Regions from separate parts of the Paraburkholderia yinzeri genome, predicted to be linked through region 2. Evidence: predicted binding sites of a transcription regulator. Region 2 holds the regulator's gene; the other holds the start of a gene.
What was found. The regulator FliA, encoded in region 2, starts transcription of late flagellar genes. The targets are predictions, from matches to a motif close to CTAAAGTTTNNNNNNNNNNNGCCGNTA.
Positions count from the first base shown of each region.

Region 1: WJ542_RS09035 (DUF4088 family protein) is a predicted target of FliA. The motif match lies at 8,507-8,533, and genes of this name have one in related genera.

Region 1 covers NZ_JBFOCJ010000001.1:1,880,259-1,895,233, forward strand. The annotation lists gene fumC (class II fumarate hydratase) at 1-559, opposite strand, end outside; gene WJ542_RS09010 (phospholipase D family protein) at 658-2,313, opposite strand; gene panS (ketopantoate/pantoate/pantothenate transporter PanS) at 2,373-3,311, opposite strand; gene WJ542_RS09020 (MATE family efflux transporter) at 3,448-4,854, opposite strand; gene WJ542_RS09025 (RNA-binding S4 domain-containing protein) at 4,987-5,208, opposite strand; gene WJ542_RS09030 (ATP-dependent helicase) at 5,396-7,552, shown strand; gene WJ542_RS09035 (DUF4088 family protein) at 7,614-8,375, opposite strand; gene WJ542_RS09040 (AzlD domain-containing protein) at 8,570-8,893, opposite strand; gene WJ542_RS09045 (AzlC family ABC transporter permease) at 8,890-9,576, opposite strand; gene WJ542_RS09050 (helix-turn-helix transcriptional regulator) at 9,737-10,639, opposite strand; gene WJ542_RS09055 (CreA family protein) at 10,723-11,202, opposite strand; tRNA gene WJ542_RS09060 (tRNA-Asn) at 11,370-11,445, opposite strand; tRNA gene WJ542_RS09065 (tRNA-Asn) at 11,513-11,588, opposite strand; gene fdxA (ferredoxin FdxA) at 11,712-12,035, opposite strand; gene pncB (nicotinate phosphoribosyltransferase) at 12,323-13,525, shown strand; gene WJ542_RS09080 (LutC/YkgG family protein) at 13,631-14,293, shown strand; gene WJ542_RS09085 (sodium:proton antiporter) at 14,294-14,975, shown strand, end outside.
Region 2 covers NZ_JBFOCJ010000001.1:899,172-914,146, forward strand. The annotation lists gene flhF (flagellar biosynthesis GTPase FlhF) at 1-862, shown strand, start outside; gene WJ542_RS04345 (MinD/ParA family ATP-binding protein) at 855-1,808, shown strand; gene WJ542_RS04350 (RNA polymerase sigma factor FliA) at 1,854-2,585, shown strand; gene WJ542_RS04355 (flagella synthesis protein FlgN) at 2,726-3,172, opposite strand; gene flgM (flagellar biosynthesis anti-sigma factor FlgM) at 3,207-3,563, opposite strand; gene flgA (flagellar basal body P-ring formation chaperone FlgA) at 3,664-5,046, opposite strand; gene WJ542_RS04370 (flagellar basal body protein) at 5,262-5,777, shown strand; gene flgC (flagellar basal body rod protein FlgC) at 5,862-6,287, shown strand; gene WJ542_RS04380 (flagellar hook assembly protein FlgD) at 6,370-7,089, shown strand; gene flgE (flagellar hook protein FlgE) at 7,116-8,348, shown strand; gene flgF (flagellar basal-body rod protein FlgF) at 8,395-9,153, shown strand; gene flgG (flagellar basal-body rod protein FlgG) at 9,258-10,046, shown strand; gene WJ542_RS04400 (flagellar basal body L-ring protein FlgH) at 10,078-10,770, shown strand; gene WJ542_RS04405 (flagellar basal body P-ring protein FlgI) at 10,812-11,966, shown strand; gene flgJ (flagellar assembly peptidoglycan hydrolase FlgJ) at 11,976-12,974, shown strand; gene WJ542_RS04415 (flagellar brake protein) at 13,164-13,922, shown strand; gene flgK (flagellar hook-associated protein FlgK) at 14,123-14,975, shown strand, end outside.

The DNA.
Region 1 (14,975 bases), 980 kb from region 2:
GGCCGATCTTGACGATGCCGGCGAAGGCCTTTGCTTTGGCGTCGAGCGTGTCGCGCAGCGTCTTCAGCGCGGGCAGCAGATGCTTGACGATGCCGTAAGCGGCCGCGACGTGCATGGCCGTCGGGAACACGTCGTTCGACGACTGGCCGCGATTGACGTCGTCGTTCGGATGGACGAGGCGTGCCTCGCCGCGCTCGCCGCCCAGGATCTCGCTCGCCCGGTTCGCGATCACCTCGTTGAGGTTCATGTTGGTTTGCGTGCCCGAGCCGGTCTGCCAGACCGCGAGCGGGAACTCGCCGGGATGCTTGCCTTCGATGATCTCGTTGGCAGCCTGCACGATCGCGCGCGCTTTTTTCTCGTCGAGCACGCCGAGGGCGAGGTTGACCTCGGCGGCCGCGCGCTTGATCGTGGCTAGCGCGTTGATCAGCTCGGGCGACTGCTTCTCGGTCGAAATGCGGAAGTTCTGCAGGGAGCGCTGCGTCTGCGCGCCCCAGAGGCGCGCGGCGGGCACGGCGATCTCGCCGAACGTGTCGCGCTCCAGTCTTACGTCTTCGGTCATGGTGCACTCCGGTGAGTGGCGCGACGCCGGCGATGGCTCAGGCGCCGCTTTCGGGTCCGCTTTCGGTCCGCCTGGGTGTCCGGTCGAAGGCGGGAATTTCACAACTGATTGTCGACCGGCAACAGCAAGAATAGCCCGGTCAACAGATTTCGGCAGAAACCGGCGTTCGGATCGACGTTGTACGTGTGGATCATGCCGTCTTCCTCGTCGGTCCACACGAGCGGCCAGGCCGTGGCCGCGCCGTTGGTGCCGGCGGGCGTGGCGAGCGTCACGTGGTAGCTGACCTTGGGCGAGGTCGCGCGCGCGAAATAGCTCGCTACCTCGTGGGCGAGCACCGGGCTGTCGATGGTCAGCGCGAGCTCGGTGTTCAGGCTCGCGGAGCGCGGGTCGAGATTGAGCGAGCCGATCACGACGGTCTCGTCGTCGATGACGTAGGCTTTCGCGTGCAGGCTCGAGCGCGAATGCGAGCCGGCGATGCTGACCGGTCTGCGCGAGGGCACGTCCTCCTTGAACTCGTAGAGTTCCGCGCCGGCGCGCAGGAGCGGCACGCGATAGGGGCTGTAGCCGGCCTGCACGGCGACGGCGTCCGTGGCGGCGAGCGAGTTGGTCAGGAACGCCACGCGCACGCCGCGCGCGGTCAGCTTGCGCACCTCCTCGACTCCCGCGTCGTGCGGCACGAAGTAGGGCGTGAAGGCCTGCACGCTGCTGTGCGCCGTGTGGATGCGGTCGAGGAGCGACTGCATGGCGGCGCCCACTTCGCCGCTCGGAGCGGCCTGCGCGTCGGCGATCTTCTCCGGCGAGTCGGCGACGAACGAGCAGCGCGCCCACTCGAGGTCGAGCTGGTGTTGCGCGATCTGAACGTCGAGCGGCGTGGCGTTGAGCGGCTTCGCGTTATAGGGATCGGCGTTCTCGTGCCAGTGGCGGCGCAATTCGTCGCGCGCGGCGTCGAGCTCGCGCGGATCGAACTGCTGGCGGTTCAGCGCGCTCAAGGGATAGGCGACGCTGCTGTTCCAGTACGCGTCGAAGCTTGCCGAGATCTGCGCCGCGACCGGGCCGGCCGCGAGCACGTCGAGATCGGTGAACTGCAATGTCGGGCTCGCGCTGAAGTACTCGTCGCCCAGGTTGCGGCCGCCCACGATCGCGAGCTGGTTGTCCACGATCATCGCCTTGTTGTGCATGCGGCGCGTGAACTGGTCGAGGTTCGTGAAGAAGTTCGTGGTGCGCGCGAACATGCCTTCGCCCGCGCTGCCATACGGATTGAACACGCGGATCTGGATCATCGGGTGCGTGTTCAGGGCCGCCATCAGACTGTCGATGTCGTGGAAGTTCAGGTCGTCCACGAGCATGCGCACGCGCACGCCGTGGTCGGCCGCATAGAGCGCCGCGCCCAGCAGCAGCTTGCCGGTCGTGTCCTCGTTCGCGATGTAGTACTGCATGTCGAGCGTCTTCGTCGCGGCCCGGGCGAGCGCGATGCGCATCTGCAGGGAGTCCGTGCCGGTGGCGAGGAGGCGAAAGCCCGACTGGCCCGGGTGCGCGGCTTCGGGCGCCGCGAGCGCGGTGCCGAGGGCGGTGGGCGTGGTCTGCGGCAGCGCCTGGGTGGTGTCGCGCGGCAAGGCCGTGGCGGGCGGCCGCGTGGCGCAGGCGGCGACGAGCGTCGCGCAGAGGAGGACAAGAGCGGCGCGCAGGAATCGCGCGAAAGGGCGCGCCGCATTGCGGCGCGTTGGAGCTTGGGTCGGTGCGGGTGGCGCAGTCAAGCGGGGTCTCCCGTGCGGTCGTGGCGCGCTGTCTTCTTTCCTGCGGAGTCGGCCTGATTCTACGGGAGCGTGCTGGCGCGCGTACTGCCGCGCGCCGGCTTGCCGGCCCAGTAGCCCGCGAGCAGCGACCCCGAAAGGTTGTGCCACACCGAGAACAGCGCGCCGGGCAGCGCGGCGAGGGGGGAGAAGTAGAGCTTGCCGAGCGTCGCGGCGAGGCCCGAGTTCTGCATGCCGACCTCGATGGCGAGCGTGCGGCACACGGACTCGTCGAAGCCGAGCAGGCGTCCGCCCCAATAGCCGCCCAGCAGGCCGAGGCCGTTGTGCAGGACCACGCCGAGCGCGACCAGCGGCCCGACCGTCGCGATGCTCGCGTGCGTGCCGCCCACCACAGCGGCGATGATCGCGAGGATCGCGGCCATCGAGACGAGCGGCAGCACCGGCTCGATGCGGCGCACGAGCCCATGGGCGAGACGGTTGACGAGGAGGCCGATCAGGATCGGCAGGCCGACGATTTGCAGGATGCTCAGCAGCATGCCGCGCACGTCGACCGTGATCGAGGCATCGACATAGAGACGCGTGAGGAGCGGAGTGGCGAACACGCCGACGAGCGTGGACAGCGCGCTGATCGTCACTGAAAGCGCGACGTCGCCGCGCGCCAGATAAATCATCACGTTCGAAGCGGTGCCGCTTGCCACGCTGCCCACGAGCACCATGCCGGCCGTGAGGTCGGGCGGCATGTGCAGCGCTTTTGCGATCGCCCATGCGGCGAGCGGCATCACGAGGTAATGCAGGAAGATGCCGGCCAGCACGGGCGCGGGCCGCGTGAACACGCGCTGGAAGTCGGCGAAGGAGAGCGTGACGCCCATCGCGAGCATGATGATCATGAGCAGCGTCGTGACGTGCGGCGCGATTGGCGCGACCGCGCCCGGCACGAAGTACGCGACGAGGGAGACGAGCACGGCCCAGAGCGGGAAGAGTCGGGTGATCGGGGCAAGCATGGCGGGGTGGTCCGGTTTTGGTTTTTTGGGCGTGGCTGCGTTTGTTATCGGCCGATGCGGAGGCGCGCCTCATGGACAACTGGACGGCGACCGTGGCGCGCCCATTTTAACCGGACGCTTAACTGCCCGAGGCGCGTCAGGCCTGGCGGGCTCCGGTGGCCGCGACGATGACGCGCCGCAGGCTCATCCGGTGAAAACGCAGCGTCATCAGCACGGCGACCGTGGCAAGGCCCGCGGCGAGGCCCCACCAGAGCCCGCGCGCGCCCAGCCCGAAGTGGAACGCGAGCGCATAGCCGATCGGAAAGCCGATGCCCCAGTAGCCGAGCGTTGCCGCCATCATCGGAATGCGCGTGTCCTTCAGGCCGCGCAGGCAGCCCGAGCCCACGGTCTGCACGCCGTCGGCGATCTGGAACAGCGCCGCCACGCCGAGCAGCGAGGTCGCGAGCGAGACGGTCGCAGCGTTCGCGGGATCGTCGAGATGCAGGTAGAGCCCGACGATCCAGTGCGGCGCGAACACCATCACGAGCGCCGAGAGCGACATGAAGCCTCCGCCCAGCGCGAGCGCGACGAGGCCGGCATGGCGTGCCGCGCCCGGCTGCCCGGCGCCGGACCAGTAGCCGACGCGCACATTGGCCGCCTGGCCGATTGCGAGCGGCACCATGAACGACACGGAGGCCACGTTCAATGCGATCTGGTGCGCGGCGAGCGGCGTTTCGCCGAGCAGGCCCATCAGCAGGCCGGTGACGAGGAACAGCATCGCCTCGACTGCGTAGGTGATCGCGACGGGCCAGCCGATCGAAACGAGTTCGCCCATCATGGGCCCCGTGGGCCGCCGCGCGGCGACGAAATGCTGATGCGAGGGCCGCAGGTGCAGGAGCGCCATCAGGACGATGGCGGTGAGCCAGATCGTGATGGCGGTCGCCGTTGCCGAGCCGAGGAAGCCGAGGTGCGGCAGTCCCCACGCGCCGTGGATCAGCCCGTAGTTGAGGAAGCCGTTGACGAACACGCACGCGAGCGACACCCACAGGAGGCGCTTCGCGGCGCCGATGGCCGGCAGGAACGAGCGCAGGAGCCCCACGGCGATCAGGCTCGCGGGCGCGCCCCAGCGCAGCACGGCCGCGTAGTCGCCAACGTGCTGCGCGAGGAGCGGCGGTTCGCCAAGTCTGAGCAGGATGGGGCCCGCAAACGAGAGCAGCGCGAACGCGGGCAGCGAGAGCAGCAGCGCGAGCGCGAAGCCGGTCCAGTAGATATGCGGCACGTCCTGATCGTTCTGCGCGCCGCGCGCCTGGGCGACGCTCACGCTTACCGAAGTCAGCACACCCTGCAGCACCGTCACGACGACGAAGAACAGGTTCGCGCCGAGCCCGCCCGCCGCAAGCGCATCCGCGCCGAGCGAGCCGAGCAGCACGGTGTCGGTCACGCTCATGGCCATCTGCGAAAGCTGGGCGATGGCGAGCGGGGCGGCGAGGCGCGCGGTGTCGGCGGCGTGGCGGGAAAGCGTGGGCGGCGCGATGGCGCGCGCGGAGAGCGTCGGTCGGGTCATAAAAGACAAGCGGCGCGAAGAGTCGCGCCGCGCGGCGTTTTAGCGTTTTATCGGGCGTTCTGTCGGAATCGACAGCTTATTGCGGGTTAGCCCTATTGTCGATCACGAAGCCCACTTCTGGTGCATTTTCTTTCATTCCGCTTCGCGGATCGCGATGCGCGTGTCGCCCAGCAGCACGACCTGGCCCGCGCGGACCTTGCAGGTCTTGCGCAGTTCGACCTCTCCGTCCACCTTCACCGCCCCCGAAGCGACGATCTGCTTGGCCGAGCCGCCGCTGTCGGCGAGCCCCGTGATCTTCAGGAGGTTGTGCAGTTCGACGAATTCGCCGGTCAACGTGAAATCGAGATTGGGCATGGCGAGGTCGGCTCGGGGCGCGGGAGGATGCATTCGAAGGGTTCGCATCATACGGCATGCGGAGGATGGGGCCAACGGGAGGCTTTGAGCCTGAATACTGCCAGATCGCATCAGGATCGGTGCTTGCCGGCGTGGGGTGTATGGATATACAGTATGCGTCGCCCCTTGTTTCCAGACGCCCACTGCCGTGTCCAGCGTAGTCGAAAACCCCGCCGCGAGCGATGTCGTTGCCACCGCAGTTTCCACTGAGGTTGCCAACTGGCTCTCGAAGCTCAACGACGCCCAGCGGGCGGCTGTCGAGCATGGCGGCCCGGACGGTTTCGCGCCCGGCGCGACGCTGCCCCCGCCGCTCCTCGTGATTGCCGGCGCGGGGTCGGGCAAGACCAATACGCTCGCGCATCGCGTCGCGCATCTTGTCGTCAACGGCGCCGATCCGCATCGCATCCTGCTTCTCACGTTCTCACGCCGCGCGGCCGAGGAAATGAAACGCCGAGTGGGCCGCATCGCCGCGGGCGTGCCGGGCGCGGCGGCCGCGCTCGCGCAGGGACTCACGTGGGCGGGCACGTTTCACGGCGTCGGCGCGCGCCTGTTGCGCGAATACGCCGAGCAGATCGGCCTTTCGCCGGCCTTCACGATCAACGACCGCGAGGATTCCGCCGACCTGATGAACCTCGTGCGCCACGAGTTGGGTCTCTCGGCGAAAGAGCGGCGCTTTCCGTCGAAGAACACCTGCCTCGCCATCTATTCGCGCGTCGTCAACACCGGCGACACGCTCGTGAACGTGCTGAACCGCTCGTTTTCGTGGTGCCTCGAGTGGGAGCCGCAATTGAAGGCGCTCTTTGCGGCCTACGTCGATGCGAAGCAGAAGCAGAGCGTGCTCGACTACGACGACCTGCTGCTCTACTGGGCGCACATGGCCGCGGAGCCCTCGCTTGCCGCCGATCTGGCGGGCCGCTTCGATCACGTGCTCGTGGACGAGTACCAGGACACCAACCGCCTGCAGGCCGCCATCCTGCTCGCGCTCAAACCCGACGGACGCGGCCTCACGGTGGTCGGCGACGACGCCCAGGCCATCTACTCGTTTCGCGGCGCGACAGTGCGCAACATCCTCGATTTCCCCGCGCAGTTCGATCCGCCCGCGCGCCAGGTCACGCTCGAGCGCAACTATCGCTCGACGCAGCCCATCCTCGCCGCGTCGAATGCCGTGATCGATGCCGCGCGCGAGCGCTTCACGAAGAATCTCTGGAGCGACCGGCCCTCGGCGCAGCGTCCGCGCCTCGTGACGGTCGCCGACGAGGCCACTCAGGCGCGCTACGTCGTCGAACAGATTCTGGAGGCGCGCGAGACGGGCATGAAGCTCAAGCAGCAAGCCGTGCTGTTTCGCGCCGCTCACCACAGCGCGGCGCTCGAAATCGAACTCGCGCGGCGCAACATCCCGTTCGTGAAGTTCGGCGGACTGCGCTTTCTCGATGCCGCGCACGTCAAGGACGTGCTCGCGGTGCTGCGCTGGGCGGAGAATCCGCTCGACCGCGTGGCGGGTTTTCGGGTCGCCCAGTTGTTGCCGGGCGTCGGGCCCGCGACGGCCGCGCGGCTGCTCGACCAGGTCGCGGCCTGCACGGGCGCGTATCGCGCGGCCGAAGCGCTCGCGGCGTTTGCGCCGCCGCCGCGCGCCGCCGAGGACTGGGCCGCTTTCGCCGCGCTGATCGAGGATATCGGCCGGCGCGCGACGCCGTGGCCCGCCGAGTTCGAGCGCGTACGCCGCTGGTACGAGCCGCACCTCGAGCGCAACCACGAGGACGCGGCCGTGCGCCTCGCGGATCTGCTGCAGATGGAGAGCATCGCGAGCACCTATGCCTCGCGCGAGCGCTTTCTGACGGAACTTACGCTCGATCCGCCCGACGCCACGAGCGCGGAATCGGCCAATCCACTGCTCGACGAGGACTACCTGATCCTCTCGACGATCCACTCCGCGAAAGGGCAGGAGTGGCGCAACGTGTTCGTGCTCAACGGCGTGGATGGCTGCATCCCGTCCGATCTCGGCGCGGGCAGCGACGAAGAACTGGAAGAGGAACGTCGCCTGCTCTACGTGGCGATGACGCGTGCGAAAGAGGATCTGCACATCGTCGTGCCGCAGCGCTTCTACGTCCACAACCAGACCGCCTCGGGCGACCGTCACATATGGGCTTCGCGCACGCGCTTCATTGCAGCGGCGGCGCTGCCGCTCTTCGAGTCGCGCGCGTGGCCGCCCGCGCCCGCCGTCGCGCCGCCGAGCGCGGCCGGCCTTGCCGCCGCCGCGCAGGCGAAGATCGAGATCGGTGCGAAGCTCAGGAAGATGTGGGATTAGGCGGGCGAGGGTGGCCGCTCGGGGCGCCGGTAGTTGGACGCCCCGCGGTCAGACGCCCTCCTCAATTCGACTGGCGGCGCGGCTGGCTGCGCTGCGGCGGCACGAAGAAGTTGCGCAGCCACGCGGCGAGGCGCGTGAAGATGTCGTCGGGTTCCTCGACGAAGATTTCAGGCTTGAGCAGCCGCAGGTACTCCATGATCTGCTGCGCCTCCTGCTTCTGGAACACGCCATGCGTGATCGCGAGCCGCAACAGGCCGCGCAGCTCACCGAGGCGCTCGCGCGCCGTGCTGCCCGAGCTCGTCTCGCAGCCGATCTTCGCCTCGTAGATACGCTGGCGCAGCGACTCCGAGAGACGCCAGGCCGGCGTCTGCATCTGCTCTTCCAGCGTCTGCATGTCCTGCACGGACGACTTGATCTGCGCCGCGAGCGGATCGATCAGCACCTGCTCGCCCTGCGCCTCGTCCACGATTGCCGCCGCCCATTCGCGGCACTGCTTGGCCAGCTCCTCAGGCGTCCATTCGGGGCGCGAGGCGAAACCGAAACCGAACTCGCTCGCTTGCCGCATCAGGATCGACACGACTTCGGGAAATTCCTTGTCGAGCGTGCGCTTTGCCCAGGCATACTGGCCGCCCGTCAGCATGCGGTGCACCGCGTTCTCGGTGAGCGGCACCATGTTGTCCAGCAGCTTGGCGCGCAGAAAATCCTCGAACGCCGGCGTCGCGAACTGCGGGTCGAGCTTCAGCGAGACGCGCAGGAAGGCGTCGAAGTCCTTGCGCAGCGACGCCAGCGTTTCGTCCTTGAGATTGAGGGTGATGTGCCCCATTGTGGTTGCCCCGTGTGATCCTTGCCGCACTGCGCCGTGCTGGCTGTCGCCCGGCCCGGGTGACGCCGTGCGGCGCCTCCGCGAATATGCGAACACGCGGGCGACGGCGCCAAAGCAGGCCTTGACGGGATTAACGGCCTCGCGGAGCGAAACTTGAGACAAGCTTGGCTGGAGGCGGCGCGCGGCCGCGCGCCTTAGCGCAAAACGACGCCTTGCCAGAGAAAGAACACACCCAGGCCGACCGCGATCGTGACGAGCGGCCGCCGCGTGAGCACGCTGACGACGATGGCGGCGAGCGCGCCCACGAGCTGCGGATTGCGCCAGTTAAGCTCGGCGCCGTGACCGTGCGGCGAGACGGCCATCGGCACGATGATCGCGGTGAGTACCGTAACGGGCACGAAACCGAGCGCGGTGCGCACGAGCGGCGGGAACACGAGCCGCTCGCCGAGCACGAAGACGGCCGTGCGCACGAGCCAGGTGATGAGGGCCATGCCGAGGATCAAGACGACGTAGCTCATTGGCGGGCTCCGGCGGCGGTGCGCGGTCCGGTGCGCTGGGTGGCACGCGGCAGCGACAGCGCCACGCCCACTACGACGCCTGCCAGCACGGCGGCGAGCAGCCCGAGCTTGTACGGCCAGCCCTGCCAGAAGAAGGCGAGCGCGCCGGCCGTGACGGCAGCGGCCACATAGCGCACGGCGACGAGCTGCGGCACGACGATGGCGATGAAGGTGGCGACCATCGCGAAATCGAGCCCGAGCGACTGCAGGCCTGGGAAGGCGGCGCCGAACAGCAGGCCGACGGCGGTCCAGATCTGCCAGTTCACGTACATCGCGACGCCCGAGCCGAGGAAGTGCCAGGGCGAAACATCGTCGCCGGGCGGATGGCGGCGGAAGTGTGCCCAGGCGACGGCGAAGACTTCGTCGGTGAGGAGCCCGCCCAGCACGAGACGCCAGCGCAACGGCAGGTGCGAAACGTAGGGGGCGAGCGTCGCGCTGTAGAGCACGTGGCGCAGGTTGACGACGAGCGTGGTCGCCCAGATCACGACGAAACTCGCGTGCGAGGCAATCAGGCCGAGCGCGATGAACTGCGCGGACCCGGCGAACACGGCCAGCGACATGAGCTGGCCATGCCAGAGCGCCAGCGGGCCCGAGGTCACGAGCGTGCCGAAGATGACGCCGAACGGCGCGGCGCCGACCATCATGGGGATCGTGTCGCGCGCGCCCGCGACGAACTCTTGGGAACGGGTGGGGTGAGTGGTCAAGTTGTCCTCCTGAGACTGGAGGACAGCGTAGCGCCCCGGCCGGCGCCTGGCTTGTACGTTCTTGCGGCGGCGCTAATAGTGCTACTGGTGCTAATGGCGCTTACGGTGCCTGCCAGCGTCCCGGCGGCACGCCGAACATGCGGCGGAAGTGCCGCGTGAAGTGACTCTGGTCGGTGAAACCGGCGGCGCTGGCGACGTCGGCGACCGTGGCGCCCGCGCGCAGCGGCGCGAGCGAGCGCTGCAGGCGCAACTGCGTGCGCCATGCGTGCGGCGGCAGGCCGGTGGCCTGCGTGAAGAGCCGGGTGGCATGAAACGGCGAAAGGCCAACCGCTTTGGCGAGATCGGCGATACGCAATGGCGCCGTGAGATCGGCGGCGAGCAGGGCCTTCATCGTCTCCACGCGCGGATCGTCCGGCAAAGCGCGCACGGGTGCCGCCTCCGTGTGGGCATGGCGCGCGAGCAGGGTCGAGAGTGCATCGACGAGGGCGCATTCCACCCCCAGCAGATCGCTGCCGGGGCTCGGTGTGCCGGTCACGACCGGATTTTCCGCATCGGCCCTGGTCCGGGCCGCGTGGTGCCGGTCGACATCGGCTTCGAGTAGCCGGTGCGCGTGGGAGAGACGCCGGGCCAGATCGGGATCGCGGATCACCTCGGAGCCGAACCACGGCAGCGGCTGCGTTCGACCGGCGATTTCGTCGGCCAGGCCGTGCAGATAGTCGATCGGCACGTACATCACGCGATAGCGCCAGCCTTCGTCCACTGCGCGCGAACCGGTGTGCAGCTCGCCGGGATGGATGACCGGCACGGTTCCCGCTTCCGCCACGTACTGCGCGCCCCGGTAGCGGTAGCACTCCGCGCCGTCCTCGATCACGGGAATGGCGTAGGCCTCGTGCCAGTGCGGCGCGAACGTGTGCTCGTGATACTCGGCCGTGACGAGATCCGCGCCGGGCAAAAGCGGTGTGCGCCAGTAGCGGGCGAAATCTCGGAAACGGCGGGTGGTCATGGCGGCAAGCAATCGGGGCGGGCGTCTTTCAGTGTAGCGCGCCCGCGAGCGGACGGGCGAGCGGGCGCGGCGCGGGAAGGGCGCTAGCGCAGCGGGATCGCCGTGCCCGCCGGCACGGGCACGGCGGTGACGCTGTTCTTGGCGCTGCCGCTCACTACCCGGTCGCTGTAGGTCAGATAGACGAGCGCGTTGCGCTTCGCGTCCACCACGCGCACGACGTGCAAGGTCTTGAAGAGGAAGGACATGCGCTCGTTGAACACGTCGTCCTGCTGCTTGAGCGGCCCGGTGAAGGAGATCGCGCCCACCTGGCGGCAGGCGATGGAGGCTTCGGTCGGATCCTCGGCAATGCCGAGCGTACCCTTCACGCCGCCCGTGCGAGCGCGCGAGACATAGCAGGTGATGCCGTGCACCTGCGGATCGTCATAGGCCTCGACGACAACGCGGTCGGAGCCGGTGAGGTGGAAATTGGTGTTCACGCTGCCGATCTGTTCGGCGTGGGCGGTGGCGAGTGCGAAGCCGAGGGCGGTGCCGCTCAGCAGGGCGATGAATCGAGATGCGGACATATCGGATTCCCGAGGGTAGCGAACCGTCATTATCGGGCAGGCCGGTTCGCCCGCCAGTGCCTGGTGCACGGATAGCGGGCAAAGCCACGCGACAGCTCGTGCTGCGCAAGGGTGGCGCGAAAAAAGAAAAAGGCGTTGCGCGAAAATCGCGCAACGCCTTCGATTTTTGGCTCCCCGACCTGGGCTCGAACCAGGGACCTACGGATTAACAGTCCGGCGCTCTACCGACTGAGCTATCGGGGAACAGCAATACAGCAACTCTTCACGACATAAAAAAGCCCGTTGTGGTTAACGGGCTTTTGCGATTCTTTGGCTCCCCGACCTGGGCTCGAACCAGGGACCTACGGATTAACAGTCCGGCGCTCTACCGACTGAGCTATCGGGGATCAACAAAAGCAGAGAACGAGATTTTAGGAGGTACGGATGGGTCTGTCAATACCTCGGCGCCATCCCAAAAACAATTCCGTTCCGGAACGCAACGGCGCAACACGCGCCTGGGTTCAGCGCGATTAGCGTGCCAAAAGCGCGAGTTTGTCCTTCACATCCTTGAATTCGTCGGCTTCGGGCAGCGGGGCCTTGGTCTTGGTGATGCTCGGCCAGTCCTTCGCCAGCTCGGCGTTCAGGGCGGTGAAATGCTGCTGGTCGCCAGGCACGTCTTCTTCGGCGTAGATGGCGTTCACCGGGCACTCGGCCACGCACACGGCGCAGTCGATGCACTCGTCAGGATCGATCGCGAGGAAGTTGGGACCTTCGCGAAAGCAGTCCACCGGGCACACATCGACGCAGTCGGTATAGCGGCACTTGATGCAGCTTTCGGTCACAACGTGGGTCATTCAGGCAGCTCCTGCAAGCTTTTGTATCGTGGGAAGGCGCGTGGGCCGAAACCCTTATTGTAACTGAATGCGAATTTTCGCTGCGAGAGGCCCGCAAGCGCGCTTATATCGTTTCGTGATTAGTTTATGGCACAGCCCGGGACATCCCAGGCTCCCTGCCGCGGTCACCGTGAAATCTTCGCAAAGCGCGCTGCAACGCGCGTGGGCATGCCCGGCAGGGCGGTGAATGCGTACGCATTCGGGTAACATGGGCGCGCGTCCTCAGAATGCAGTCCGGCTGGCTCATCATGATCATTACTTCGCTGCTCGATACCGATCTCTACAAATTCACGATGATGCAGGTGGTGCTGCATCACTTTCCGGCCGCGAGCGTGGAATACCGCTTCCGCTGCCGCACGCCGGACGTCGATCTCGTTCCTTACGTCGACGAGATCCGCAGCGAGATCCAGAAGCTCTGCCGGCTGCGCTTTTCCGAAGTCGAGCTCGACTACCTGCGCCGTATGCGTTTCATCAAGGGCGATTTCATCGATTTCCTCGCGCTCTTCCATCTGAACGAGAAGTACATCTCGGTGACGCCTTCGCCGAAGAACAACGGCGAGATCGACATCGAGATCAAGGGGCCGTGGCTGCACACGATTCTCTTCGAGATTCCGGTGCTCGCCATCGTCAACGAGGTCTACTTCCGCAACACGCAGCACCATCCGCAATACGACGAAGGCCGCGAGCGTCTGCGCCGCAAGATCGAACTGCTCGGCGCGAAGCCCGAGTTCGCCGACTGCAAGATCGCCGACTACGGCACGCGCCGCCGTTTCTCGAAGCGCTGGCACGAAGAGGTGATCCTCACGCTCAAGGAGGATCTCGGCGAGCAGTTCACGGGCACGAGCAACGTGTACTACGCCATGAAGCACAATCTCACGCCGCTCGGCACGATGGCGCACGAGTACCTGCAGGCGTGCCAGGCGCTCGGGCCGCGTTTGCGCGACTCGCAGATCTATGGTTTCGAGATGTGGGCGAAGGAGTATCGCGGCGACCTGGGCATCGCGCTGTCGGACGTGTACGGCATGCAGGCCTTCCTGCGCGACTTCGACATGTACTTCTGCAAGCTCTTCGACGGCGCGCGCCACGACTCGGGCGATCCCTTCGAGTGGGGCGAGCGCCTGCTCAAGCACTACGAGGACAACCGCTGCGACACGCGCACGAAGACCATGATCTTCTCGGACGCGCTCGACATTCCGAAAGTGCTGCGGCTCTACGAGCGTTTTCGCGGGCGCTGCCGGCTCGCATTCGGCGTCGGCACGAACCTCACGAACGACCTCGGCTATCAGCCGCTGCAGATCGTCATCAAGATGGTCCGCTGCAACGGCCAGCCCGTCGCGAAGCTCTCCGATTCGCCGGGCAAGAACATGTGCGACGACAAGGCCTATCTCGCGTATCTGCGCCAGGTGTTCGGCATCGAGCAGCCCACCGAAGAAGAAAGCGCGGGCAAGTAGCGCCGCAAACGGGGCGAGGCGGCCAGCGGGGTGGCCCCGTTATAATCGGCACCAATGCCGCGCGCGAGCGCGCAGCGCTTTTCTTCAACGCAACGAGGATCGCCCATGGACACCACGGCCGCCCGCCGCAGCATACTCGCGCGCATTCGCGCGGCTCAGGGCCGCGAGGCGGCGCCCGCCGCGTCCGAGCGCGAGGCCGTGGCCGACTATCTTGCGCATCATCCCGAAGGGCCGCGGCCCACGCTCGAAGGCGACCTCGTCGCGCGCTTCGTGCGCGAAGCGCAGAAGATGTCCAGCACCGTCGAGGAAGTCGAAGGCATGGCCGCCGTGCCGGCCGCCGCGCAGCGCTATCTCGTCGAACGTGGCCTCGCCGTCAACGCAGTGGCCTGGGCCACGCTCGCTTCGCTCGACTGGGCTGCCGCGGGCCTCGCCGTCGAATTCCGCAAGCCCGAGGATCGCGATCTGGTCGGCCTCACAGGCTGCTTCTGCGCCACGGCAGAGACGGGCACGCTCGTTCTGCTTTCGAGTCCCGAGACCTGGGCCTCGGGCGCGCTGCTGCCCGAAACGCACATTGCCGTCGTGCCCGCGTCGCGCATCGTCGCGGGCCACGAGGACGCCTTCGCGCTGATGCGCGCCGAACGCGGCGAGTTGCCCCGCGCCGTCAACTTCGTCTCGGGGCCGTCGCGCACCGGCGACATCGAGCAGACCATCATCCTTGGCGCGCACGGACCTTACCGCGTGCACGTCATCGTCGTGCATGGCGCGTAAATGACGCACAAGCGCTGCGCCGCGGCGCTCGCCGCCGTCCTGGCGCTGCTGCCTGCCTGCGCGCATGCCGAAGGCGTCGACGGCGCGATGCTCCCCGCCACCTGGGGCCTGCCCTTCGCGGGCATGCTCTTGTCGATCGCCTTCTACCCGATGTTCGCGCCGGTATTCTGGCACCGGCATTTCGGCAAGATCGCCGCCGCATGGGCGCTCGCGTTCCTCGTGCCGTTCGCCGCGACGCACGGCATCGCCGCCACCTGGCCGATGTTCCTGCACGCGCTGATCGACGAGTATCTGCCGTTCATCGTCCTGCTCGGCTCGCTTTATACGATTGCGGGCGGCATCTGCGTGTACGGCACGCTGCACGGCTCGCCGCGCACGAATACGGCGATCCTCGCGCTGGGCGCGCTGCTCGCGAGCGTCATGGGCACGACCGGCGCGGCCATGCTGCTGATCCGGCCGCTCTTGCGCGCGAACGACAACCGGCGCCACAACGTTCACGTCGTGGTGTTCTTCATCTTTCTCGTGGCGAACGCGGGCGGGATGCTCACGCCGCTCGGCGACCCGCCGCTTTTTCTCGGCTTTCTGAACGGCGTGGGTTTCTTCTGGACTACGCAGCATCTCGTCTTGCCGATGCTGTTTGTCTGCGGCGTGCTGCTCGCCGTGTTCTACGTGCTCGACGCGC
Region 2 (14,975 bases):
GAAGCAGCTCTTCGCGGCCGGCTTCTCGGCTCAGCTCGTGAAGATGATGATCGACCGCCTGCCCGCGGTGGAAACGGAAGAGGCCGGCATGGAGTGGATCCAGTCGGTGCTCGAATCGAATCTGCCGGTGCTGGAAAACGAAGATGCGCTGATGGAGCGTGGCGGCGTGTTCGCGCTGATGGGGCCGACGGGCGTCGGCAAGACCACGACCACGGCCAAGCTCGCGGCGCGCTGCGTGATGCGCTTCGGCGCGAGCCGCGTGGCACTCCTCACCACCGACAGCTACCGGATCGGCGGCCACGAGCAGCTGCGCATCTTCGGCAAGATCCTCGGCGTTTCGGTGCACGCGGTGCGCGACGGCGCGGACCTGCAGCTCGCGCTCACCGAACTGAAGAACAAACACATCGTGCTGATCGACACGATCGGCATGAGCCAGCGCGACCGCGCCGTGGCCGACCAGATCGCCATGCTGTGCGGCGCGGGCCGCCCCGTACAGCGGCTCCTGCTGCTGTCCGCGACGAGCCACGGCGACACGCTCAACGAAGTCGTGCAGGCTTACCAGAGCTCGCCCGACAAGGCGCCGCTCACGGGCTGCATTCTTACCAAGCTCGACGAGGCGACCAATCTGGGCAGCGCGCTCGACACGGTGCTGCGCTACAAGCTGCCCGTGCACTACGTTTCGACGGGCCAGAAGGTGCCCGAGAACCTGTACGTGGCCACGCGCCGCTTCCTGATTCGCAGCGCGTTCTGCGTGCCGCGCGAACACTCGCCGTTCGTGCCGCACGAGGACGACATTCCCGCGCTGCTTTCCGCGCTCTCGCTGCGCACGGGTTCGCAGGCCCACGAGGTTCAGTTTGGATAAGTTCGTGATCGATCAGGCCGAAGGGCTGCGGCGGCTGCTGGCGCGCGTCGGTTCGCGCGTGGTCGCCGTCACGGGCGGCCCGGGAGAGCCGGGGCGCACCACCACCGTGGTCAATCTCGCCGCCGCGCTCACGGAGCAGGGCAAGGACGTGCTCGTGATCGACGAGTGCCTCGGGCCGCGCTCGGTGTGCACGATGCTCGGCGGCGTGCGCGGCGCCGGCAACTTTGCCGCCGTGATGAGCGGCGAGCTGACGCTGGCCGACGCCGTGGGGCGTCATCCGTTCGGCTTCGGCGTGCTGGCCGCCTCGCGCGACAACCGCGCGGGCTACACCGGCGCGCAACTCCAGAAGGTGCTGTCGGGGCCCGCCGACGTCGTGCTGATCGATGCCCAGCTCGACGCCGAAGGCGCCCTGTCACCGCTCGCCCTGCACGCGCACGACGTGCTGATCGTGATGCGCGTCTGCGCGCAGTCGATCACCGACACCTATGCCTGCGTGAAGCGTCTGCATTTCGCGCACGCCATCGGGCAGTTCCGCGTGCTGGCCAACCAGGTGGCGAGCGTGGAAGAAGCGCAGTCCGCTCTCGACAACCTCGCGGGCGTGGCGAGCCGCTACCTGAGCGTCGCGCTGGAAAGCGCGGGCTGTGTGGCCTTCGACCCGCACATGGCGCGCGCGGTGCAGCTTTCGCGCTCCATCGTCGACGCCTTTCCGTCGACGGCGGCCGCACGCGATTTTCGCCATCTCGCCGGCGCATTGCCGCACTGGCCCATGCGGCCGGCGGTGTCGTCGCGCTTGCCGGGCGCGTCGCGCCTTCCGGGCGCCGCGGCAGCCGCTGCCGCGGACGCATTCGTTTCGACCGTTACCGGCGTTCCATCCGGGCCCGAACCGGCCCATGCGGGCTGGCGGGCCGACCCGCCCGCCCAGCGGCCTTCGACACAGCCCGCGTGAGCGGCACCGGGGAACGTTGCAGAGGACATGATGCAGGAGAGCACGATGTACAACGCTCAAGGAAAAATCTCGCAGGCCGACGTGCTCGCGAAATATGCGCCGCTCGTCCGGCGGCTCGGGCTGCAGCTCGTCGCCAAGATGCCCGCTAGCGTTGACCTCGACGATCTGATCCAGGCCGGCATGATCGGCCTCCTCGACGCCGCCAACCGCTACAAGGAAGATCAGGGCGCGCAGTTCGAAACCTATGCGAGCCAGCGCATTCGCGGCGCGATGCTCGACGAGCTGCGCAGCAACGACTGGCTGCCGCGCAGCCTGCGGCGCACCTCGCGCGAGGTGGAGTCGGCGGTCCATCAGGTCGAGCAGCGCCTCGGGCGCGCGGCGAGCGAAACCGAAATCGCCGACCACCTGAGCATGCCGCTCGACGAATACCAGTCGATGCTGCAGGACCTGCACGGCAGCCAGCTCATCTACTACGAGGACTTCGACCGCTCCGCCGAGGACGAGCCGTTCCTCGACCGCTACTGCGTCGATCATTCGGATCCGCTCTCGGCGCTGCTCGACGACAGCCTGCGCGGCGCGCTGATCGAGGCGATCGACCGGCTGCCCGAGCGCGAAAAGCTGCTGATGTCGCTCTACTACGAGCGCGGCATGAATCTGCGCGAGATCGGCGCGGTGATGGAGGTGAGCGAGTCGCGCGTGTGCCAGTTGCACAGCCAGGCCGTGGCGCGGTTGCGCACGCGGCTGCGCGAAATGGCGTGGGCGGGGACGGAGAACTGAAGAGGGCGCGTTTTCTCCAGACCACCCGAAGCCACACGGAAACTAAAAAGCCGAAGCGCAAAACGCTTCGGCTTTTTTTGTTCAGCGCCCGTTCGGGGCAGCCCGCCTCGGACGAATCCCGGAGCCCGTCAGGGCCCCTCTCAAAGCCCGAATGCCGGCAAACGCCCGTCCGGGCCATACAGCATCGGCGTGGAATTGCCCGTGTCGCCGCGCAGGATCGCCAGCGCGCGGCGGTTATGCTCCATGCGCGTGCGGATCATCATGCCGATCGTGAGGTTGCTGCGGCGCGCCCGCTCGGTCGAGCCTTTGAGCAGCGCCCACTGGCCCGCAATGCGTTCGTCGTTCCTGCTCGCCAGTTCGAGCCCCTTCGGGCCCGCCGGCAGGCCGAGGCCCGCGAGTTCGGCGTCGCGCACCTTTTCCAGACCCGCGAGGCGCTGCGTGAGCGTCGTTTTCTGCTCGACGATCTGCGGCAGCGAGCCGATGCCGCCCAAGGTCGTGAGCGCCTTCTGCTCGACGGCGAGTAGCGAGGCGAAGGCCTCCACCGTGGCATGTTCGTCGATCAACGTGGCTAGCAGGGCGTCTTTCATCGTTGCGCTGTAAAAAACGGTAAGGGTACGGGTCTTAATTTCCCGAGGCCGGCTGGAGCAGGTCGCGCGCGGTTTGCAGCACGCCGTCCGCGATCTTGCCGGTGTCGATCTGCAGGGTGCCGTTGCGGATCGCGCTCTTGATCGACTCGACCTGCGCCGTGTCGATGTCGGCGGAACCGCTCGCGGCGAGCGAACGCAGCGACGACGACAGCCCGGACAGGCTCACGTTCGCATCGTCGCCGGCGCTGCCCGACGAAGCCTGCGCCGGTGCAGCCGATGCGCCGCCGGCGCTGGTCGTGCTCGTGGTGCCGGCAGCTTCGCTTTGCTGCGTACGCGCCGCGCTGTCCTGCAGCGGGAGCGTGCCATTGCTGGTGGTGGAGTCGATTTTCACGATGGGCCTTCCTGATCGATTTGATCGTGATATCGGCAAACGGCGGCCCGAACTTTAGCGCGAATCTCCTGCCGTTACATGCTGTTACGTGTGCTGGCGCTCATATCTGGATCTGGACGGTGTTCGCGTCTTTCACGACGCCCGTAATGATCTGGCCCTCAGCCGTACGCACGCGCACCAGCTGGCCGGGCGCGGCGTTGTTGAGCACGCTGCCTTCGGCCGAGATGGTGAAGTTGGCGCCGACTGCGATCACCTTGACCGTCTGGCCGATCATCACCGAGGACGCGCTGCGCAGCATGTCGGTGCGCAGCGGCAGGCCCGCCGAGATGCGCAGCAGCGCGAGGGCGCCGGTAGCCTGCGACGGGTCGGTGACGACGGTGCGCGGCAGGCTCGCGAGGTCGGCCTCGCGCGGCACGAGATCGGCGACGGAGAGCGTCTCGCCCGGCTCGATCTGGCGCCCGGCGACGTAATAGGTGACGTCCACGGCAACCCGCGCGGCGACATAGAGCGTCCACGGCCGCGCGCCAATGCAGCGCACGCCCACCGTCGTGCGGCCCCAGGTGCGCGCACCGGGCGGCATGAACGCTTCGAGCGAATCGCACGCGGCCAGGCCGCGCGGGAACACGGGCGAGACGGTGACGGCGACATTGCCGGGCAAGCCGACCGACTGCTGCTGGAGGAAGGCGAGCGCGGTCTTGCGGATCGTTTCGCCGTCTTCTTGCCCCGCCGGGACCGGCTGGGCAGGCGCCATGGCGACGTTCTGGGGAGGCGGCGCGGCGCGCGCACCGGACGCACCGGACGCGGCGGGATTCGCGTTCGCGACCGCGGCGGCATAGCGCTGCACGGCGGCGGCGCGCGCGTTGGCGGCTTCGTAGGCGGCATTGCTCGCAGCGGGTGCGCTCGTGCCCGACGCTTCGACGACGACCGGCGCCACGCGCGTTGCCGCCGTGCCCACGTTCACGCGAGGCAGCGCGTTCGCGCCGTAGCGCGCGCCGACGGCCGGCGCCGGGGTGGGCATGGCGGTGCCGGGCGCGGGGATCGTGACGACCTGCGGCGCGTCGGCGGCGCTGGCGCCGGCTCGTTCGCCCGGACCCGGAATCGTGATCGTGCCGTTCTGCGCTTCGTCGCTCGCGCTCGATGGAGTCGCCGGGCGTGCGAGCGCCGCGGGGTTCGTTTGCGGGTAGGCCGGGTATGCAGTCGGGTGTGCAGCCGGATAAGCGGCCGGATTGCCGCCCGCATTCGTCGCTGCCGCGGCGCTGCCGGGCGCCGCGAGCATTGCGCTCATGCGAGCCGCATCGGCGCCGCTGCGATCGCCTGGCCCCGCGATATAGATCTGTCCGTCCGCCGACTGCGCCTGCGCGAGCGCAGCGCACGCGAGGCCGCAGCACAGCGCGAGAAGCCGCGCGAGGCTGCCGAACGCACGGCCGCGCGAGCGCCGGTCCATGCCGGCGCGCGGCGCACGGAAAGGGGCAGTCTGCGGCATCGTCGTTCTCCCTCTAATGCATTGACACGCATCGCATTCTAGGCGGCGCTCCTCGCGCGCTTGCGTCGAATAGAGGGGCGCTTTACCGGCTATTCGTCCGATTGGTTCTTGCCAGCCGCACCTAACATTCCTCTCCATGCGAAAAGGTCTGCGCGTTCCGCACGTGCGCCGGCCGCGCCTTTCATTTCGTGCATTTCGTGCAACGGAGGACGCCGATGCTGGACAAACTCGACGCCGAATTCGCCTTCGGCCGCGAAGCGCTCGACGTGCGCGCCACTCGCCAGGCGCTGCTGTCGGCAAACATCGCGAACGCCGATACGCCGGGCTATCTCGCGCGCGACGTCGATTTTTCCGCGTCGCTCGCAGGCGCCCTCAGACAGGCGGGCGCGACGACCCCGGCCGGCATGGCGGCGCCGGAAAGCGGCGGCGCCGCGCCGCTCGCGATGGCGCAGCCGGCGGGCGTGACGAGCGGCATGGCGATGGCGGCCGACGAGTCGGGCCACATGATGGGCAACGCAAAGCTGATCCCGACGGGCGGCCCGACCACGCAGTACTCGAGCCCGCTGATGTACCGCAACCCCGTGCAGCCCGCGCTCGACGGCAACACCGTCGATCTCGACACCGAGCGCGTGCAGTTCGCCGACAACGCGCTGCACTTCGAAACGGGCATGACGGTGCTCTCGGGGCAGATCAAGACCATGATCTCGGCGATCACGTCGGGTTCGAGCTAAGGATGAAGCGCAACGACAGCGCACGACGAGCGGGCGCGCCGCGCCCGGGATACGAGTTCGCATTGCAGTGAGGTCAACGAAACCATGCCATCCCTGATGAATATTTTCAGCGTTGCCGGCTCTGCCATGACGGCCGAGTCGCAGCGCCTGAACGTGACGGCGTCCAATCTCGCCAACGCCGATTCCACCACGGGCCCCGACGGCCAGCCGTACAAGGCGAAGCAGGTGGTGTTCGGGGTCGACCCGCTCGGCGGCGCGCGCACGGCCTCGGGCCAGCAGGTGGGCGGCGTGAAGGTGACGGGCGTAATCGACGACCCGACGCCGATGAAGCAGACCTACGACCCGAGCAACCCGTCCGCGGACGCCAACGGCTACGTGACGATGCCGAACGTCGATCCGGTGCAGGAGATGGTGAACATGATTTCGGCGTCGCGCTCGTATCAGGCCAACGTCGAAACGCTGAACACCGCCAAGCAGCTCATGCTCAAGACCCTGACGATCGGCACCTGAGCGGGGCTCGGGCTGCCCGGTCGGGCAAACGTTACGCAAGATCACACGCAACGAAAGACGAAACGCATCCCAGGAGAACGCGTTGACCACCAATACCACCATCGGCGGCAGCTCCGCCACCGTATCGCAGCAATTGCTCGACACGATGAACGGCACGAGCGCGTCGAGCTCCGTCAGCGGCACGAGTGCGAGCGACCTGCAGCAGACCTTCCTGCAACTGCTCGTCACCCAGTTGCAGAACCAGGACCCGACCGACCCGATGGACAGCTCGCAGATGACCTCGCAGCTTGCGCAGATCGACACGGTGTCGGGCATCAGCCAGCTCAACACGTCGCTCACGTCGCTCTCGACGCAGCTCTCCGCGAGCCAGAACGCGCAGGCCGCGCTGCTGGTGGGTTCGACCGTGCTCGCTTCGGGCAGCAGCTTCGCGGTCACGGCCGCGAGCTCGGGCTCCGGCGACACGGCGGCGCAGATCGGCGTGTCGCTGCCGGCGGCGGTTTCGGACGCGAAGCTCACGATCACCAATTCGGCGGGCCAGGTCGTCAACACGATCGACCTCGGCGCGCAGGCGGCGGGCACGGTGCCGGTCAGTTGGACGCCGACCGATTCGACGGGCGCCGCGCTGCCGGCCGGCACCTACACGATCAGCGCCTCGGCCACGACCAACGGCCAGTCCGCCACGGCCACCGCGCTCGTCGCGAGCCAGGTGACGGGCGTGGTTCAGCAGGCGAGCGGCGCGGCGGCTCTCGAACTCGCCAACGGCAATACGGTCGCGCTGTCGAGCGTGGCCGGCATCGAATGATCACGACATAACGCGGAGCAGAAAACATGGGCTACCAGCAAGGTTTGAGCGGTCTCGCTGCGGCGTCGAACGATCTCGACGTGATCGGCAACAACATCGCGAACGCGGACACCGTGGGCTTCAAGCAGAGCACGGCGGAGTTCGCGGACGTCTACGCCAATACGCTCGCGACTTCGGTGAACAACCAGATCGGTCTCGGCGCGGCGCTGGCGAACGTGCAGCAGGACTTCGCGCAGGGTACGATCGACACGACGGGCCAGGCGCTCGACGTGGCGATCAACGGCAACGGCTTCTACCAGATGTCGAACAACGGTACGCTCACCTACACGCGCAACGGCGTGTTCCAGCTCAATTCGAGCGGCTACATCACCGATTCCGCGGGTAACGAGCTGATGGGCTATGCCGCGAACTCGGCCGGCGTGATCAACACCGCGCAGACCGTGCCGCTACAGGTGCCGACCACCAACATCGCACCGCTCGCCACGACCTCGGTCTCGGCGCAGGTGAACCTGGACGCCCAGGCCTCGGCGCCGACCGTCACCCCGTTCGACCCCACGAATTCGAGCAGCTACAGCTACTCCACCTCGATCACGGGCTACGACTCGCTCGGCGGCACGCAGACGGTCAATCTGTACTACGTGCAGTCGGCCACCGGCTCGGCCGAAGTCTATGCGGTGAACAACGGCACGACGACGGACCTCGGCACGATGACCTTCAACTCGTCGGGCACGCTCTCGGGCACGACGACGGGCGGCGTCGCCACGGCCACCTCCGGCGTCTTCAACCTGAAGATCAACCCGACCGACGGCGCGGCCACCGGCCAGAGCATCGCGATCGACGTCAACGGCACGACCCAGTACGGCAGCGCGAACGGCGTGAACAACCTCACGCAGAACGGCTACGCGAGCGGCACGCTCTCGAACTTCACGATCGGCACGGACGGCACCATCACGGGCAACTACTCGAACGGCCAGACCATGGCGCTCGGCCAGATCGTGGTCGCCAACTTCAACAACCCGAACGGCCTCGTGAACCTGGGCGGCAACCAGTTCCAGGAAACGGCGGCTTCGGGCGTGGCGCAGGTCTCGACGCCGGGCAGCACGAACCACGGCACGCTCACGGGCGGCTCGGTGGAAGAGTCGAACGTGGACCTGACGAACCAGCTCGTCGACCTGATCACCGCGCAGCGCAACTATCAGGCGAACGCGCAGACCATCAAGACGCAGCAGACCGTCGACCAGACGCTGCTGCAGATGTAAGCCAGCGATCGACCACCCATCGGGCACCTGAGGAAACGGGCGAATCATGGACCGACTGATCTATACAGCGATGACGGGCGCCGGCCAGGCGCTCGAGCAGCAGGCCACCGTGGCGAACAACCTGGCGAACGTCTCGACCACGGGTTTTCGCGCGCAGCTCGCCAACTTTCGCGACGTGCCGATGTCGTACGGCGACGGCTCGACCGTAAACGACGACACGACGCGCACCTTCGTGCTGTCGTCCACGCCCGGCTCGGACATGACGCCCGGCGCGATCACGAAAACGGGCAATCCGCTCGACATCGCGATCCAGGGCCAGGGCTTCATGGCCGTGCAGACCCCCGACGGCAACGAGGCGTACACGCGCGCGGGCGACCTGCACGTCGACGAGAACGGCCAGCTCGTGACCGCCAACAACTATCAGGTGATCGGCAGCGGCGGTCCGATCGCGGTTCCGCCGGGTTCCGAGGTGACGATCGGCCAGGACGGCACCGTCTCGGCCATCGCGCCGGGCAGCCCGCCCTACGCGATTGCGGTGATCGACCAGATCAAGTTCGTCAATCCGCCCGCGGGTTCGCTCACGCGCGGCGACGACGGCCTCTTTCGCACGGCCGACGGCAACCCCGCCGACGCGGACCAGACGGTCCAGATCGCGCCGGAGTCGCTCGAAGGCAGCAACGTCAATCCGGTGGCCGCGATGGTTTCGATGATCACCAACGCGCGCCAGTTCCAGATGCAGACAAAGCTGATGACGACCGCCGACCAGAACGACCAGACGGCCGACCAACTGCTGCAGTTCAGCTAGGCATTCAACCAGGCACCTGCCAGGCACCTACCAGGCACCTACACGCCCCATTCGGGCCGCGCCGCGCGCGGCCCGAATGGGGCTAAAACGGGGAGAAACACACCGTGAACCGATCGCTCTACATCGCCGCCACCGGCATGAATGCGCAGCAGGCGCAGATGGACGTGATCTCGAACAATCTCGCGAACGTGAGCACCAACGGCTTCAAGGGCTCGCGCGCCGTGTTCGAAGACCTGATGTATCAGACGCTGCGCCAGCCGGGCGCGAACTCCACGCAGGAGACCGAGCTGCCCTCGGGCAGCCAGGTCGGCACCGGCGTGCAGCAGGTCGCGACCGAGCGCCTCTACACGCAGGGCAACCTGCAGCAGACCGGCAACTCGAAGGACGTTGCGATCAACGGCGCCGGCTTCTTCCAGGTGCAGATGCCGGACGGCACGACGGCCTACACGCGCGACGGCTCGTTTCAGACCAACGAGCAGGGCCAGCTCGTCACCTCCAGCGGCTACCAGGTGATTCCGGCCATCACGATTCCGCCCAACGCCACCTCGCTCACGATCGGCACCGACGGCGTGGTCACCGTCACGACGCCGGGCTCGTCGAACAACACGACCATCGGCTCGCTGCAGCTCGCCATGTTCATCAACCCGGCCGGCCTGCAGTCGAACGGCGAGAACCTGCTGTCGGAAACGGCTTCGTCGGGCGCGCCGATCGTTTCGACGCCGGGCCTGAACGGCTCGGGCACGCTCAACCAGGGCTATGTGGAAGCCTCGAACGTGAATGTGGTGCAGGAGCTCGTGAACATGATCGAGACCCAGCGCGCGTACGAAATCAACAGCAAGGCGGTCACCACGTCCGACCAGATGCTGCAGACCCTGAGCCAGATGTCGATCTGATGTCGGGCATGGAATCGAGGCGGTAAAGAGCATGGCGGTACCTACCCATCTTCGCAGACGCGCGGCGGCCCTTCTGGCCGGCGCGGCCTTCATGGCGCTCGCCGGCTGCGCGTATTACCCGAAGCGGGAGCCGATCACGCAGCAGCCGATGACGGCCGTGCCGCCGCCGCCGCCGCCCAACAGCTCGCCCGGCGCGATCTTCAACCCGGGCTATGCGGGTCGGCCGCTGTTCGAGGATCAGCGTCCGCGCAACATCGGCGACATCCTGACGATCATCATTTCGGAAAACATCAACGCCACCAAGTCGTCGGGCGCCAACACGAACCGTTCGTCCACCACGCAGTTCGGGACCACGAGCTCGGGCTTCCTGAACGGCCTGTTCGGCAAGATGAACATGAATTCCACGGGCTCCAACGTGTTCGCGGGCACCGGCGGTGCCGCCGCGTCCAACACGTTCACGGGCGTCCTCACCGTGACCGTGACGAACGTGCTGCCCAACGGCAACCTCGTCGTGTCCGGCGAAAAGCAGATGCTCATCAATCAGGGCAACGAATTCGTGCGCTTTTCCGGCGTGGTCAATCCCAACACCGTTGCCGGAGACAACTCCGTGCTTTCCACCGACGTCGCCGACGCGAAGATCGAATACTCCGCGAAGGGCGTGATCGACGAAGCCGAGACCATGGGCTGGCTGCAACGCTTTTTCCTGAACGTCGCGCCATGGTGAAGATCCGCTTCCAGCAGGCGCGCCGCTCGCGCGTGAAAGACATGCTCGCCGCCCTCGGCGTGGCGCTGGGCGTCGCGTTCGCGTGCGGGGCGCTGCTCGCCTTCTCCACGCCCGCGCGCGCCGAGCGCGTGAAAGATCTCGTGCAGTTCCAGGGCGTGCGCGACAACCCGCTGATCGGCTACGGCCTCGTGGTGGGCCTCGACGGCACCGGCGACCAGACCACCCAGGCGCCGTTCACGATGCAGACGCTCTCGAACATGCTCGCGAACCTCGGCATCTCGATCAACAACACCTCGAACAGCGCCACCGTGAACGCCCAGGCGCTGGCCAGCATGCAGTTGAAGAACGTCGCCTCGGTGATGGTGACGGCCGTGCTGCCGCCGTTCGCGCGGCCCGGCGAGCAGATCGACGTGACGGTGTCCTCGCTCGCGAACGCCAAGAGCATCCGCGGCGGCACGCTGCTGCTCACGCCGCTCAAGGGCGCGGACGGCCAGGTCTACGCGATGGCGCAGGGCAACGTGGCGGTGGGCGGCGCGGGCGCCTCGGCCAACGGCAGCAAGGTGCAGGTGAACCAGCTCGACTCGGGCCGCATTCCGGCCGGCGCGATCGTGGAGCGCGCGGTGCCTTCGCCCGTGGCGCAGCAGGGCGGCATCCTGCAGATGGAAGTCAACGACATGGACTACGACACGACGCAGCGCATCGTGTCGGCGATCAACAACATGTTCGGCCAGGGCACGGCCATGCCGCTCGACGGCCGCACGATCCAGGTGCGCGGCCCGGCCGACCCCGCCGCGCAGGTGGGCTTCATCGCGCAGATCCAGGATCTCAACGTGACGCCGGCCCAGCCGGAGGCGAAGGTGATCCTCAACGCGCGCACCGGTTCGATCGTCATGAACCAGATGGTGACGCTGCAGAACTGCGCCGTGGCGCACGGCAATCTCTCGGTGGTGGTGAACACGCAGACGGTGGTGAGCCAGCCGAACGCGTTCTCGAACGGCAATACGGTGGCGGCGCGGCAGTCGCAGATCCAGTTGAAGCAGGACAACGGATCGCTCAAGCTCGTGACGGCGGGCGCCAATCTCGCGGACGTCGTGAAGGCGCTCAACGCGCTCGGCGCGACGCCGGCGGACCTCATGTCGATCCTGCAGGCGATGAAAGCGGCGGGCGCACTGCGCGCCGACCTCGAAATCATCTAAGGAACCCGGATGGACAACTCGAAGATCGGCAGCAGCCTCGACCTCACGAACCGCTTCGCGCTGGACGTGCAGGGCTTCGACGCGATGCGCGCGGCGGCCAACGCCTCGCCGCAGCAGGGCGTGAAGGCGGCGGCGAAGCAGTTCGACGCAGTGTTCACGCAAATGATGCTCAAGAGCATGCGCGAAGCAACGCCCGACGACGGCCCGCTCGACTCGAAAGACGGCGACAACTTCGTCTCGATGCTCGACCAGCAGCTTTCGCAGCAGATGTCCGACAAGGGCATCGGCGTCGCCAACGCCATGCTCAAGCAGCTCATGCGGACCATGGGCGGCGCCGAGGGCGCGGACGCAGCGGGCGGCGCAGCCGACGCGCTCACGGGTCTCGCCGGCCAGGGCGCGGGAATGACGGGCGTGGCGGGCGGCAGCGAGGGCAACCTCGCGATGCTCAACGCGCTCGGGCGCGCCTACGGCAACGCTTCGGCCAACGGCTCGCTCGGCAATGGCTCGGGCTACGGCCCGAACGGCGCGCTCGTGCCCGCCGGCGCGAGCGGCGACGCCTCGGTGGACGGCTTCGTGGACAAGCTCGCCAGCGCCGCGCAGCAGGCCAGCTCGGCAACGGGCATTCCGGCGCGCTTCATCATCGGCCAGGCGGCGCTCGAATCGGGCTGGGGCAAGCGCGAGATCAAGAAGGCCGACGGCACGACGAGCCACAACGTTTTCGGCATCAAGGCCTCGAAGGACTGGACCGGCAAGACGGTGTCGACCGTCACGACCGAATATGTGAACGGCCAGCCGCATCGCGTGGTGGAGAAGTTCCGCGCCTACGACTCCTACGACGATGCGATGGCCGACTACGCGGGCATGCTCAAGAACAACCCGCGCTACGCCTCCGTCATCAACAGCGCGCACAGCGCGGAAGGCTTCGCGCAGGGCATGCAGCGCGCGGGCTACGCAACGGACCCGCACTACGCGAAGAAGCTGCTGTCGATCATGAAGCTGATGGCTTGAGGACCGCGCCTGGCTGCCGCGGCAAGCCGGGCGTAAATATCACGGCCTGTAATATTTTTGTGCTGCACCCTAAATTTTCGCGCGACTTTGCCGCTAAAGCTGGCGAGATGGGAAAGAAAGGGTGGCGCATGCCGCCCGGAAGGTACGCGCCGGCCGCGTGCCTCAGGTCCACGAAATTCCGGCAGGCCCATGAATACCGTTCACTCGAATCACACTGACCAGGCTGGGGACGAAGACGAGATCCCCGATTTCGGTCGCCGCAATCCGCTCGAGGTAGGCGTCCAGTTGCGCAATCTCGCCAATCGCGGCGATTTCCTCACCCTGCAATACCGAGGCGGCCAGCTCGTCACGCGCATCCTCGACGTCAACACGCGCACGCTCACCTTCGTGTTCGACTGGGGCGGCGTAGCGGACCAGAACACCGGCGTGCTCGATACGCCGCAATGCCAGTTCCATGCGTCGCCGGACGGCGTGCGCGTGGAGTTCAACACGCCCACGCCGCGCCGTACCGATTTCGAAGGGCGGCCTGCGTTCGAGGCGTCGTTCCCCGAGGTGCTTTTCTACGTGCAGCGCCGCGAGTATTTTCGCGTCGACACGCCCGTGCTCGAGCCTTGCCTGTGCCGCGGCACGCTGCCCGACGGCGAGCGCTTCGCGTTCGAGGTGCATGACGTGTCGCTCGGCGGCGTGGGTCTGCGCACGAGCGACGAGCGCGCCGGCACGATCGGCATGGGCGCGTACCTGCCCGACGTCGAGCTCGACCTGCGCGCGTACGGCAAGCTGCGCGTCGATCTCGCGCTCGTCGTGCTGCGCTTCATCGACCTGCCCAACGGCGAGCGCCGCTATCACCTCGGCATGCGTTTCGAGGCGCTGCCGGGTTCGACCGAAAACAGCCTGCAGCGCTATATCACCCAGCTCGAAATGAAGCGCCGCTCGCTCGCGCGGGCCTGAGCGAACCCGCTGCGTCCGGGCCGGGCCGTGCGGGCCCGCAATGGCGGTCCGCACGGCGCCGCCGCGGTTGCGGCAAACGTTTCCCGCGCGGCTTGCTGCGCGCGCCGGCACTCAATTTTCGTCGCGCGCTGCCGTTATAAGAGGGAGTCCACCCAACGCGGCCGCCTCCGGCGGATGGACGTTCACGAGGATCACGACGGATGACCACGAATATCTTCTCGATCGGTTTGAGCGGTTTGCAGGCGGCCCAGATCGGTATCGCGACTGCGGGCGAGAACATCAGCAACTCGAGCACCGCGGGTTACGACGTCGAATCGGCGGACTACACCGAGGCCACCGGCCAGAACTCGGGTTCGGGCTATATCGGCAACGGCGTGACCACCGCGACGATCACGCGCGCGTACAGCCAGTACCTGACCACGTCGCTCAACAACGCCCAGTCCACCAACAGCTCGCTCACGGCCTCCTACAATCTCGCGACGCAGCTCTCGAATCTCGTGGGCAGCCCGACCTCCGGCATCGCCTCGTCGATTACCGCGTTTTTCACGGGCATGCAGACGGCCGCGAACTCGCCCTCGGACACGTCGACGCTCCAGACCGCGCTTTCCGACGCGCAGACGCTCGCGGCCGAGATCAACGAGACGGGCCAGCAATACGACGCCATGCGTCAGAGCGTGAATACGCAGCTTTCGAACGCGGTGTCGCAGGTCAACACCTATTCGCAGCAGATCGCGCAGCTCAATACGCAGATCGCTTCGGCGACCACGGCGGGCCAGCAGCCGAACCAGTTGCTCGACGAGCGCGACCAGGCCGTGGCGAGCCTCTCGCAACTGGTGGGCGTGCAGGTCGTGCAGAGCAACAACGGCAGCTACAGCGTCTTTCTCGGCAACGGTCAACCGCTCGTGACGGGCGCCCAGAGCTACAGCCTCACCACGCAGCCGTCGAGCACCAACTCGTCCGAATTCACCGTGGCCTGGAGCGGCCTCACGGGCTCGACCACGACGCCGCAGCCGCTTTCGTCGGCCGCGCTGCAAGGCGGCACGGTGGGCGGCC